2 regions of the Paenibacillus sp. HGF5 genome follow, and region 1 is predicted to be linked to the other one. Evidence: a T-box and tRNA genes for the amino acid it is inferred to sense, from the RefSeq annotation. Region 1 holds a T-box; the other holds one or more tRNA genes.

Region 1 (6,853 bases):
CGCCGTACCGATCAGCACTTGAATGCCCCCCTCTGAAAACACCTCCGTTATCATGGCGACGATAGCCGAGCGATTTGCATCTCGAACATCTATCGTTACATAGCGGCTGTCGTGGGCAAGGGGGCGTTCCGACAAGCGGAGGCCCCGGCGTTCGGCGCAAGCTATAGCCAGGGGCATAGCCGTCACCGGGAGCACCACAAAGGAGCCTGTCAGAATGCCGATGGGCAGCTCGTGCTCGCCCCGGGAGCCGCTTTTCTCCGCTAGCTGCCTGCGGATCAGCTCAAAAATCGGGACAACTCCGAGCCGATGCAGCGGTTTCTCGTCGTCCGCATCCTTCGGCAGGTCCTCCTTGCGGATATAATCGGTCAAGATCACCATCCGCATGCTCTCCCCCAGCATGGAGCGCTCGAATTCAAGAATGCGGCCAATGCTGTGCAGTTTCGAAACGCTCTGGACCAGCATTTTATCAATCGCAGGCGTCGATCTCATATACACCTTCCGCCGTTCAATCATCCCCAACCGGCTGAGCCTCTTCTGCAACGCCTTTAACTCCGGCAGCTCGCGATCAATATGGGCATCTTTATACAGCATGCCGCCAAGGAGCTCCTCCAGCCACTCCTCCGTAAAGTCGGGCGTTTCCTTCTCTTTCATGCCGAGCAGCTTCACCCCCTCCTTCCAGATCGGGCGATTGGCAGCTCGCAGATAGAGCACCATGCTGGAGTAATACCCCGGGGAAGACAAAATGTCCTCCATATACGCTTCGGACCGTGTTATCCAGGGGTGATGGACGATCAACTCCGCCAAAAACTCATCTCGGACCAACTCGTCTTTGACCTGTTGTGCCTGCATTCGAAATTCCCGCAGCTTAGCGGCCTCTTCATGAGTTGGCCTTGTCAGGCTGATATAATCCTGATGGGGACACAACTCCCCATGGCGAACCAGCTCGGGCACGCTGATCTCCTCGTCGATAGGGCCGCAAAGCTCGATATACCGCTGCCACTCCCTCGGATTGACATCGTATGGCGGAGTGGCCGTAAGCGCGATCTTGGTCGGCTCGTCCAGCATCTCGCACAGCTGCATGGCGCTTTGCCACCAAGACATTCGAAGATGATGCGCCTCGTCAAAAATGAGTGTATGATATCCCTGCCGCTTCAACAATTCCAGAGCTTCTTGAGCCTCGGTACCGTCCGTGATATCATCCTCGCGGACACCGTCCCTCCCGGCCGGTTCAGCCTCAGCGTCTTCCATGCCCGTATCCGAAAACTCCTGATTCTCATCACCGGTTTGGTCCGCTTGCACCATCCCCGCGGTGACCTTCTTCGCAGAAGTCGGCTGCCCTGCTGCACTAATCAGGCTGTGGAGGGCTTGATAGGTCGTAATCGTTACCAATGCCGGTCGCTTGAGCGAGGTCGAGACCCACTCCGGCTGGACATCTTCGTCAAGAAACAGCTCCACAAGACGGCTTGCCCATTGCTGTTTAATGGTGATGGTGGGAGCCAATATAATCGTCGGCCGATTTATCCGAAGCATGACCTCCAGTCCAAGAACGGTCTTCCCCGAACCCGGCGGCGCCACCAGATGCAGTTGGCGATTCTTCAGATGATGGTCAAGCCCGTGAAGCACGCGCTTCTGATAGGAGCGCCAAGGATAGCGAAACGACAGGTTGCTCGGAAAAAACTTCATTGACTCCTCCAGTTTAGCTGCACTCCCTTTTTCATTGGATAGCTTAAAATATACTGTCTATCGATGTTCTTTGACCAAAGAAAGGCTGCGTTTCGAAAATACTATACTCGCGATTATCGTGGACTCAGCTGTGCCGATCCATGACATTACCGCAGCTGCATATGAAGTAGCGGAAACGGCTTTCCGGAACCATCCAGCTCCGAACGGCCGATCTGCACGAATCCGTATTTTTTATAAAAAGCGTGGGCCTTGGGGTTCTGTTCATTCACATCCACTTGAAGTCCACGCCCCTTCAGCCGTTCGGCATGCCGGATCAATTTTGTTCCCGTCCCTTGGCCGTGGTGCAGGGGATCCACAAACAGCATCTCGATTTTGGAGCCGTCCAGTCCGATAAATCCAATCGCTTGCTGTTCCGTATTCAAGCATATCCAGATCTCCACGGACCTCAGTGCCCCGCTTTGCATCATGCCATAATAGAACCGGATATCTTCCTCCGTCAGAAAATCGTGCGTTTGAGATACGGCACGAAGCCATAATTCCACCAGCTGATCATGGTAAGTTTCCGTATAAGCCGCGATATGATGTGTCATTTTTCATCCAACCCTTTCCAAGTCGTTCAATCCTTTGAACACTCATGAGATCCTTCAAATTGCTCTATACTATTATAAAGGAATCCGGTACATTAATCAGAGACTTTATCTTGTCAAAAAGGAGAGGTACGCATGCCATTATGGCTTGTATACGCATTGCTGTCGGCAGTCACGGCGGCACTTGTGGCCATTTTCGGAAAAATAGGCCTGCAAAACATCGATGCCAATTCGGCAACGGCCATTCGCTCCGTCATTATGGCCCTGTTTCTGCTAGGGGTCGTAGGGGTTCAGGGGAAATTCTCGGAGCTCGGAGAAATTCTGGTTCAAAAAAAGGCACTCAGCTTTATTGTGCTCAGCGGCATCGCGGGCGCTTTGTCCTGGCTGTTTTATTTTCTGGCGTTAAAATACGGCAAAGTATCGCAGGTAGGTCCTATCGATAAACTGAGCGTGGTCATTGCCGTGATTCTGGCCTTTGTGTTTCTGGGTGAGAAGATCTCCTGGATTAACGCAGCCGGCGTTGCACTCATTGCCGTTGGCGCGCTTCTTGTTGCCGTTAAATAGTCCCCTGCATAAAACCGCTGACACAGCGGCTTTTTGTTTATTCATTTATTGTTAAAACCTATCAATGTTATCGAATTTATATATTTCTAATTATAAGACAATCATGTCACAATGAGGATAAATCATGCGTGGAGGGGTGTTGTTATGTCAGAGCAAGTATGGAAGCCTTACGATTACGATCGACAGCTATCGTTTGTATCTGCTTATGGAAAAGGAGCGGCAGAGCTGCTGGCGCCTCAACCCGGAGAACGGATTCTCGATCTGGGCTGCGGAACCGGCGACTTGACTCATGAAATTTCCAAATCCGGCGCTCATGTCACCGGCATGGATTATTCCAGCGAGATGATTGAGCGGGCCAAAAGCAAATATCCTGGACTTCCGTTTCTAGCCGGGGATGGCGAGAACTTCGAAACCGAAACGCCATACGACGCCGTCTTCTCAAACGCGGCCCTGCACTGGATGAAGGATGCTGAAGGCGTGGTACGCTCCGTACATGGAGCCCTTAAACCCGGCGGCCGATTCGTTGCCGAGTTCGGAGGCAAAGGGAATATAGACGGCATCTACCAAGCCTTGAAAACCGTGTTCGTCGATCATTATGGAATCGATGCGGACAGCCGGAATCCGTGGTATTTTCCTAGTCTTGGCCAGTATGCCAGCCTGCTAGAAGCCCAAGGGTTCCGCGTGCATCTCGCCCATCATTTCGACCGTCCCACACGATTGTCCGAAGGCAAGAACGGCATAAAGTTTTGGCTGCTGCATTTTGGCGATTGCTTTTTTGCCGGATTCTCGCCTGAAGCGAAGGACGAAGCGATCGCTCGCATCAGCCAAGCTGCTCAATCGACGCTATGGCAAGAGGATGCTTTCTACGCGGATTACCGGCGCCTGCGAGTATTTGCAGAAAAGATTTAGCCATTTGGGGGTTGCTTTTCTAAATAGAATGGTTATAATATGAAAAAACTTGAGAATATTATTTTCGTTGATTGGGAGAGTAACTGCACTTGACTTTAGTCCAAGCGAGCCGGGAGGGTGGAAACCGGTACAAAGTCGGCCGTGAAGCGGACCCAGGAGATGGCCTTCCGAAGCACCATGCTGTAGGGAGCCCCGGCTTACGCCGTTATCGTATGAAGGTGGTTAGACCCTTGCGGGGTTTAACAACAAGAGTGGTACCGCGAGCACAAGTCCTCGTCTCTTTAGGAGATGGGGGCTTTTTTGATTTTCTGAGTCGTTTTTATATTTTCAAAGGGGGATTTACCGTGTTAAGTCAAAAGATTATTTCGAGCCTTCAACAAGCCGTGAACCAGGTCTGCGAAGCTTACGGCACCAAACTTCCGGAGTCCACTCCGATTCGGATCGAGCAGCCTGCCAGCATGGAACATGGGGATTACGCAACCAACGTTGCGATGCAGCTTGCGAAGGTGCTCCGCAAGGCTCCCCTGCAAATCGCCGAGCTGATCCAAGCCGAGCTCGAGCAGGACGCATCCTACAAACAGCTCGTCCGCTCGACTGAGATTGTCGCCCCGGGCTTTATGAATCTGCGCATCGATTGGGAGTATTGGGCGAGCCACCATTTTGAACTCCCCCCGGCAGCTAACGAAAAGATCGTCATTGAGCACACGTCCATCAACCCGAATAAGTCCGCCCATATCGGGCATCTTCGAAATTCCTGTATCGGAGATACACTTGTGAGATTAATGAGGAAGCTGGGTTACGAGGTCGAGGTGCATAATTATATCGACGACCTGGGCAATCAGCTGGCGGATACGGTGGTCGGCTTGCTCCACACGCCCCTGACGAAGGAGCATGCCCGGTTCGGCGATTACTGCTGGGACGTGTACTCAAGCACCAATAAAGCCTACGAAAGGGAGCCGGGGCTGGTTGAGCATCGGACCGAGGTTCTGCACGCATTGGAAGAGGGCAATCAGAACCTTTCCTGGATTGGACTGCTCGTTGCCGAGCGAATCGTTAAGGAGCATCTTGAGGAGATGAAGCAGTTCGGCATTGAATACGATCTGCTTGTATGGGAGAGCAGCATTGTTAAGGAGGGATTCTGGGCGTCCGCGTTCGAGCTGTTGAAGAATACCCCGCTGTTCCATCAGGAAACCGAGGGTAAACTTGCAGGCTGCTGGGTACTCAAGCAATCAGGAACCGAAGCCGGAGACGAGGCGGAGTCGGACCACAGCATCGATAAAGTGCTGGTGCGCTCCAATGGCATCCTGACTTACACCGCCAAAGACATCGCCTACCACTTGTGGAAATACGGCGTGCTTTCCAATGATTTTGTATATAAAAAATTCACCGACGAGGTTTGGACGACGAGCTCGCACGCCGAGGAGCGTACTTACGGCAAAGCGGACATGGTCATCAACGTCATTGATTACAGGCAGCAGTACCCGCAGGCGATGGTGAAGCAGGCTTTGGAAGGCCTGGGCTTCCAACAAGAGGCTGAGAAGCTGCGCCATGTCAGTTACGGCGTCGTCTCGTTAAGCCCTTCCGCTGCAGCGGATCTCGGCATCGATACTTCCGACGGTAAGGCATCCTATGCGATGTCCGGACGTCAAGGAATCGGGATCAAAATCACCGAGCTTATTCATCAAGTAGCCAAGGTCATCGAGGACACCCGGTCCGATAAAAACGGTTTGTCCAGCCATGCGATCGCAACCGCCTCCATCCGTTACTACCTGCTTCGCTTTGCACTGCAAACCGAGGTGGTGTTCGATCTGAAGCAGGCCACTGAAATATCGGGAAATACGGGGGTGTATTTGCTCTATTCCTACGCGCGTGCACTCAGCGTGCTTAATAAAGCTCAAGAAGCCGAGGTTACGCCGTCTGTGCCTTCCCGGTTCCCTGCCATGGAAAAAGCGGAACATGCGCTGCTGCGGCATATTAGCACCTGGCATGATACCTTATATGCCGCCGGACGGGATCTATCTCCTAGTGCCATTTGCAACTTCACCTATGAGCTGTGCTCCCTGTTCAACAATTTTTACTCGGCATGCCCGATTCTGAAGGCGGAGGAGGAAGTTCTCCAATTCCGTGTATGGCTCACTTCCTTATTCAAGAACACCCTTGGCGAAGCGCTGGAGGTGCTGGGTTTGCCTACTCCGAGCCGGATGTAAATTCACTCTGATGAATGAGCGGATCATGACTTATAAAAAAGCCACCGTACTATTATGTTGATCAAGTACGGTGGCTTTCTTATTTTATTGCAATCCTCTGACGGTCAATCTGACCTGAACGCCGTCTGCCGCCGGCTCTTCCTGCAGGGTCCAGTTGACAGCCAGCGCTTCCTTCAAGCGAGCCAACTGCTCCTTCTGGAGCTTCAATCCTTCGATAATGCCCTCGCCCACGCTGAAATCGGATTCCGAGCTGATGCGGAAGGCTTCCTCCAGCCAGATCTTCAACCCGTTGCGGGTATTAAACGTAATTTGGTACCCCTCGCTAACGGCCTTCTCCAGATCTTCCCCATGCTCTTTTGCGTAAGAGAATAATTCCTCATAGTGAAAATGACCGTTATTGGCGATTTGGAATCTTTCTGCCTCACCAGAGCGCACAGCCTCCAGCAGATCGGAAGAAGTCAGCCCCGATTTTCTGGCATGCTCCAATAGAATGGCGGTATTCTGTGATATTTTAGTAAGCTGCATGCTCGATGCCTCCTCGATAGGGTTCGTAAAATATTTTTTCTTCTATTATAAGACCAAATGGCTAGGATGTCAGACTCTTCTCAAAACATAAACTATATTCGCTCCCGATGTATTCGCCAAACGGTTCAATCTGAGCATACCCCAGCTTCTTGTAAAAATGAACGGATTCCTTCTGCGGTTCGCCTGTTTCGAGGCGCGAGAGACGATAGCCCCGCTTCTTCGCTTGTTCTTCCAGAAAGAGCAGGATCCGGGAAGCTATTCCCCTATTCCGGTAAGGGACATCCACGAAAAACCGTTTAATTTCAACCGATTCTGCATCCAGCGGCCGGATGGCTCCGCAGCCGACAGGCTGGCCATCATGGTAAGCCACCACGAATA
Region 2 (6,853 bases), on a different contig from region 1:
ACAAAAAGGTCTAGTGCTGCATGGGGTAACTTATGTGCCAGCGACCGCTTTGCGGGATGGTCTGGGGATGCCTCTTAAATATGATTCCAAAAACCGTACGTATACACTGGGTAATGGCTATAACAAGCTGAGCGCCGCCGTGTATGCTGCAAGCGAAATCGGCATTCTGGTGAACGGTTCGTATGCCGGCGAGCCTGGCGGACAGATCATCAATGGACGTCTGTATCTGCCGTTCAAAACGATCAGCGAATACATGGGCATTCAGGGACAGTGGAATCCTTCCTTGAAAACACTGAGCATGACACAGAAGAAGCTGAATGACATTACCATTAAATCGGTTGCGCTCAAGAAGAATATTCAGGGCGTAGACGCTGTTGTGAATTATCCTGTAATCAGCGGACTCGATAATGCAGAGGTCCAAGCCGAAATCAACAAAGTGTTGAAAGAAAATGCGTCCGGCGTAATCACCGGTGCGGAAGGAAACGCCGAGGAATTCCCGCCGTCGGAATCCAGTTTCCCTTACGAATTCAGCGGTGACTTCGTGGTCCATTACAACCAGAACGACATCCTGAGCATTACGGCGTATGATTATTCGTACACCGGCGGTGCCCATGGCATGACCTTCCGTAAAAGCTTCACGTTCTCCTTGAAGGACGGCAAGCAAATGAAGCTGGGGGATTTCATCAACATGCAGGGCAAGAACAAGCAGAAGCTGAACAACCTTGTGCTGAGCAAGATGAAGAAAGAGGGAGGTTACCTCGGCGGTTTTGAGGGAGTGCCTGCCGATGCCGACTTCTACGTGAAGGATAACGCGGCGGTGCTGTACTTCCAGCTTTATGAGTACACCGCCTATGCCTATGGATTTCCTGAGTTTGAGCTGAAGCTGAAAGAGTGGAAGTAAGAGTTACGATAACGATTTGTGTAACTTGCAATCATTTATTAATTAATAAGTTTCACTAGATACATGATGCTGTCCTGATGTAACACTGTGCCGGAACCAGTTGTGAAAAGTCCCCTGATCACGTGAGCGTGGAGTGTATACTCCTGCTTCCTGCGGTCAGGGGATTTTCGCGTTATCGAGAGGCTTGCCTCGATGACAACATGCCTGTCTTGTACATCTTGCACACTGTTTCTGCTCCCTGTACACGAATGGTTCGTAGTCCGTGGCAAGCAAGCCGTTCGGTGAAATCCTACATGAAAGCAGTGAGGGTGGTACTCTTTTATTTTCCCTCCCCTCAAGTTAAGGCAGGCCTTTTAGGAGGGGAGTCTTACCGCTTTAGGTTTTATTGAAAAAGTTGTCCCCTCCAGTGAGAATATCCTTGGAGGAGCAACGCGTTCGCCTTTGACATCGGGAAACCTCCCTGTCCATTCATTCAAGTTTCCCGATTTCAACAGCGACCGGAGGGGATACTCTCACTATTTAGTACTCGAAGTTTTCAATGATTCAGAGAATAAGAAAGGACAGGCACCGGATAACGGCGCCTGCCCTTTACTTCATTTCTTTTATAAGCCTTGCGGTGGTGTGTTTTCCAGTACTTGATCGATCAGGCCATACTCTTTGGCTTCGTCAGCCGTCATGAAGTAGTCGCGATCAGTATCCTTCTCGATGCGCTCCAGCGGTTGGCCGGTGCGTTCGGACAGGATGCGGTTCAGCTTGTCGCGCATTTTCAGAATGCGGCGGGCACGGATTTCAATATCCGTGGCTTGACCTTGTGCGCCGCCGAGCGGCTGGTGAATCATGATCTCGCTGTTAGGCAGACCGTAGCGTTTGCCTTTGGCGCCTGCGTTGAGCAGGAATGCGCCCATGGAAGCAGCCATGCCGACACAGATCGTCGAGACGTCCGGTTTGATGAACTGCATCGTATCGAATATCGCCATACCTGCGGTAATGGAACCGCCAGGGCTGTTGATGTAAAGATGAATATCCTTCTCGGGATCCTCAGCCGACAAGAACAGCATTTGGGCAATGATGGAATTGGCGACCACGTCATTTACGTCGGAGCCGAGGAAGATAATGCGGTCTTTCAGCAATCTGGAATAGATGTCGTACGCCCGCTCACCGCGGTTGCTTTGTTCAACGACCATAGGTATAAAACTCACGTGGAAAACCTCCTCTTAAGTACCTCATATAAATACTGTTACCGTATTACCCACATGATAAACAATTTAAATCAAAAAGTCAAAGAAAGTCAAACTATTGAGTAAAAAAAAGAGCCGTTATGGGCACTTTAGGGTAATCAGTATAGAGAATAAATGTTATAATGGCGCGCCCGCGAGGAATCGAACCTCGATCTCAGGCTCCGGAGGCCTACGTCATATCCATTGGACCACGGGCGCACAAAAATCAGCAACGAAGTTGATTATACCGCATCTATTTGAAAAATACAATAGCGGACAAAACTTTGTTCCTATTATATAGACGAGCCGGTAGTTGGCCATAATGTATAAGAATGCCTGGGGTAGAGAAATATACTTTCGGACACTTGCAACCGGCATGATTATTGGTTAGAATAAGGGTGGGACTTAAAAAGTTTAACTGGGACATTTTACGACCAGGTAAGGAGAGCCGAGACGAAGTTTGCAGGAGTGGAATGCATGCGTAACCTATTAGAAATACAAGAGCAACTTCTGCCGGATCTGATGGACACTCTTAAACGAAGGTATACCATCCTTCATCAGATCAAGTTGTCCGGAATTGTTGGCCGAAGAACACTGGCTTCATCGCTATCGATGACCGAGCGTGTTCTCAGAGCAGAGACTGATCTTCTGAAAGCGCAAGGGCTGATCGAGATTGAAACGCTCGGCATGCGGATCAGCGGCTCAGGGATATGCTTGCTGGAGGAGTTGGAACCGGTCATGAATGAGTTGTTCGGACTGGTTGAACTGGAAGAGAAGATTCGTCAGGCTTACGGGCTTCGTAAAGTGGTCATTATTCCCGGTGACAGCGAGTCATCTCCGGAAGTCAAACGTGAGCTTGGCCGGGCCGGAGCAAGAACGCTGCTTAACTTTGTCCAGGATGGAGATACGATTGCTGTTACAGGCGGCTCCACGCTCGCCGAAGTGGCAGAGCAGATGTCCTCTTTGCCTGGCGGAGAACCGTTGACAAGCACTTGGTTTGTGCCGGCCCGAGGCGGCCTCGGGGAGAGCATGGAGATTCAAGCGAACACCATTGCTTCCAAAATGGCTAAGCGCGTTGGGGCTGAGTACCGATTGCTTCATGTACCGGATCTGCTCAGCGAGGATGCTTATCAATCGTTGGTTCAGGATCAGCACATCCAGGAGATCGTGGATGTGATCAGGCGCAGCCGCGTCATTATTCACGGCATCGGAGATGCCATGGAGATGGCCAGACGGCGCAAGCTGGATGAAGGCTCTATCCGGAACTTGCAGGCAGATGGCGCGATCGCGGAATCCTTCGGCTATTATTTCAGCGAAGATGGCGAAGTTGTCCACAAAATGCTTACCCTTGGACTCCGGCTTGAGGATATTATGCGGACGGAGACCATCATCGGCATTGCCGGAGGGCAAGGCAAGGGCAAAGCGATCCACGCGGTGCTGAAATTCGGGCACGAGGACATTCTCGTTACGGATGAAGCCGCGGCATTGGAAGTCGAGAAGGAAATTGACGCCGGCATCTGAGTCCGCGGGCGTACAACTGATTTTTCATTATTGTTGTCTTGATTGGCTTAACGGCCAATCTTGAATATATAAATTTTACAAATATGGAGGGAACTACTCATGGTTAAAGTAGGTATTAACGGTTTTGGACGTATTGGACGTAACGTATTCCGCGCTGCGCTGAACAACAGCGAAGTTGAAATCGTAGCAATCAACGATTTGACGGACGTAAAAACGCTGGCACACCTTTTGAAATATGACACGACTCATGGCAGACTGAATGCAACTGTTGAAGCTAAAGAAGGCGCACTCGTTGTAAACGGCCGCGAAGTGAAAGTATTCGCTGAGCGTAACCCTGAAGCATTGCCTTGGGCTGAGTACGGCGTTGAAATCGTTGTAGAATCCACTGGTATTTTCACAGCGAAAGACAAAGCTTCCGCTCACTTGAAAGGCGGCGCTAAGAAAGTTATCATCTCCGCTCCAGCTACTGACGAAGATATCACCATCGTTATGGGCGTTAACGAAGACAAATACGATGCAGCTAACCATACTGTAATCTCCAACGCTTCTTGTACAACAAACTGCTTGGCTCCTTTTGCTAAAGTTCTTGACGAGAAGTTCGGTATCGTTAAAGGCATGATGACTACGGTTCACTCCTACACGAATGACCAGCAAGTGCTTGATCTTCCGCACAAAGACCTGCGTCGTGCTCGTGCAGCTGCTGAAAACATCATTCCATCCACAACAGGTGCTGCTAAAGCGGTTAGCCTCGTTCTGCCACAATTGAAAGGCAAATTGAACGGTATGGCAATGCGTGTACCTACGAAGAACGTTTCCGTAACGGACCTCGTAGTTGAGCTGTCCCAAAACGTAACCCTTGAAGATGTAAACGGAGCTCTGAAAGCAGCTGCTGAAGGCCCGCTGAAAGGCATCTTGAACTACTCCGAAGAGCCGCTTGTATCCAGCGACTACAATGGCGATCCAGCTTCTTCCACTATCGATTCGCTCTCCACTATGGTAGTTGGCGACAACATGGTGAAAGTTGTTTCTTGGTATGACAACGAGTGGGGCTACTCCAACCGTGTCGTTGACCTCGCTGCTTACATCGCAAGCAAAGGTCTGTAATTGATCTAGCCATTCAATCGAAGAGGAGTTCCGTTCACGGGTCTCCTCTTTGGTTCATGGTTTTTCCTTGTTTTCATGCCAGAGCACTGGGAAGAATAGATAAGAATCCGGGCGCTGGTTAGACGATAGAGAGAGATACGAGAGCAACTGCATGCTGTCGGTGAGGAGAATAGTTTTCTTAGGAGGAACGTGGAGATGAACAAGAAAAGTGTACGTGATGTAGAAGTAAGCGGCAAACGGGTGTTTGTCCGCGTCGATTTCAATGTACCGCTCGAAGATGGTAAAATTACAGACGACACTCGTATTCGCGAGACTTTGCCGACGATTAAGTATCTGGTGGAGCAAGGAGCAAAAGTCATCCTGGCCAGCCACATGGGTCGTCCCAAAGGAGAGGTCGTTGAATCTTTGCGCCTGACTCCGGCAAGTCAGCGTCTGTCGGAACTGCTCGGCAAACCGGTAGCCAAAGCGGATGAAGCGGTAGGAGAAGCCGTTAAAGCTCAAGTCGAGAAGCTGCAAAACGGCGATGTGCTCGTACTTGAAAATGTTCGTTTTTACCCTGGCGAAGAGAAGAATGATCCGGAACTTACGAAGCAATTCGCTGAGCTGGCCGATCTGTTCGTGAACGACGCGTTTGGTGCTGCTCACCGTGCGCACGCTTCGACAGAGGGTATTGCTCATCATCTTCCGGCCGTATCGGGATTGTTGATGGAGAAAGAGCTGTCCGTTCTCGGCAAAGCCCTTTCGAATCCGGACCGTCCTTTTACCGCCATCATCGGTGGATCGAAGGTTAAGGACAAAATCGACGTGATCGACAACCTGCTTACGCTTGCTGACAATGTCATCATCGGCGGTGGACTTGCTTACACGTTCTTCAAAGCTCAAGGCCATGAAATCGGTCAATCTCTGCTTGATAAAGAGAAGCTTGATGTGGCACTCGGTTTCATCGAAAAAGCCAAAGAGCTGGGCAAAAACTTCTACCTGCCGGAAGATATCGTCGTTACGGACGAATTCAGCGCAGACGCGAATACCAAGGTCGTTGATATCGACGGCATCCCAGCCGATTGGGAAGGCGTTGACATCGGTCCTAAGACTCGTGCCAAGTATGCAGAAGTGATCAAGAACTCCAAACTTGTCGTTTGGAACGGTCCTATGGGCGTATTCGAAATCGCTCCGTTCAGCAACGGTACTCGTGAAGTGGCACAGGCCTGTGCGGAAACGGAAGCTTACACGATTATCGGCGGCGGCGACTCGGCTGCAGCAGCGGAGAAATTCGGCCTTGCCGACAAGATGGATCACATCTCGACAGGCGGCGGTGCATCCCTTGAGTTCATGGAAGGCAAAGCGCTTCCTGGTGTTGTGGCACTGAACGATAAATAGATTGAGGAACTGCATTGGATAGCAAGTGGATGAAGTTTGGACCCTGGAGAATCTTCGGGGGAATAAAGGAGTGAATCGTGTGAGAACACCTATCATAGCTGGTAACTGGAAAATGTTCAAAACCGTTCCTGAAGCAACTTCATTTATTGAAGATGTGAAGGGCAAAGCGGAAGTAGAAGGCGTGGAAAGCGTGATCTGCGCGCCGTTTACCAATCTTCCTGCATTGGTTGAAGCGGCAAAGGGCACGAATATCAAAATCGGTGCACAAAATCTTCATTTCGAAGACAATGGCGCCTTTACGGGTGAAATCAGCGGCTTGATGCTGAAAGACCTGGGCGTGGACTACGTCATTATTGGACATTCCGAGCGCCGTCAGTATTTTGCTGAAACCGATGAGATCGTGAACAAGAAGGTACATGCGGCATTCCGTCATGGTCTTCTTCCGATCGTATGCGTTGGCGAGAAGCTGGAAGAACGCGAAGCCGGCCAAACCAAAGACGTGTGCAAAGTACAAACAGAAGCAGCGTTCGCAGGTGTTCCTGCTGATCAAGCGGTTCATGTCGTTATTGCTTACGAGCCAATCTGGGCAATCGGAACGGGCAAATCCTCCACGGCAGAGGATGCGAATGAAGTCATCGCCTATATTCGCGAACTCGTTAAAGGCCTGTACGGCGAAACCGTTGCAGACCAAGTTCGCATTCAATACGGCGGCAGCGTGAAGCCTGAAAATGTA

Evidence for each region. A T-box is a leader RNA that pairs with one kind of tRNA and senses whether it is charged. The one in region 1 lies ahead of HMPREF9412_RS11095 (arginine--tRNA ligase), so its partner is inferred to be a tRNA-Arg.
Region 2: it has a tRNA-Arg gene. The T-box ahead of HMPREF9412_RS11095 (arginine--tRNA ligase) is inferred to sense a tRNA for this amino acid. The anticodon was not compared.

What each region holds. Positions count from the first base shown of each region.
Region 1 is NZ_AEXS01000067.1:1,552-8,404, forward strand. Features, by position in the region: gene HMPREF9412_RS11075 (DEAD/DEAH box helicase family protein) at 1-1,683, opposite strand, end outside; gene HMPREF9412_RS11080 (GNAT family N-acetyltransferase) at 1,830-2,273, opposite strand; gene HMPREF9412_RS11085 (EamA family transporter) at 2,406-2,834, shown strand; gene HMPREF9412_RS11090 (class I SAM-dependent methyltransferase) at 2,979-3,743, shown strand; T-box leader at 3,802-4,027, shown strand; gene HMPREF9412_RS11095 (arginine--tRNA ligase) at 4,088-5,950, shown strand; gene HMPREF9412_RS11100 (hypothetical protein) at 6,035-6,475, opposite strand; gene HMPREF9412_RS11105 (GNAT family N-acetyltransferase) at 6,537-6,853, opposite strand, start outside.
Region 2 is NZ_AEXS01000131.1:12,981-19,833, reverse strand. Features, by position in the region: gene HMPREF9412_RS20450 (PdaC/SigV domain-containing protein) at 1-901, shown strand, start outside; gene clpP (ATP-dependent Clp endopeptidase proteolytic subunit ClpP) at 1,504-2,100, opposite strand; tRNA gene HMPREF9412_RS20440 (tRNA-Arg) at 2,263-2,337, opposite strand; gene HMPREF9412_RS20435 (sugar-binding transcriptional regulator) at 2,596-3,639, shown strand; gene gap (type I glyceraldehyde-3-phosphate dehydrogenase) at 3,739-4,743, shown strand; gene HMPREF9412_RS20425 (phosphoglycerate kinase) at 4,939-6,120, shown strand; gene tpiA (triose-phosphate isomerase) at 6,200-6,853, shown strand, end outside.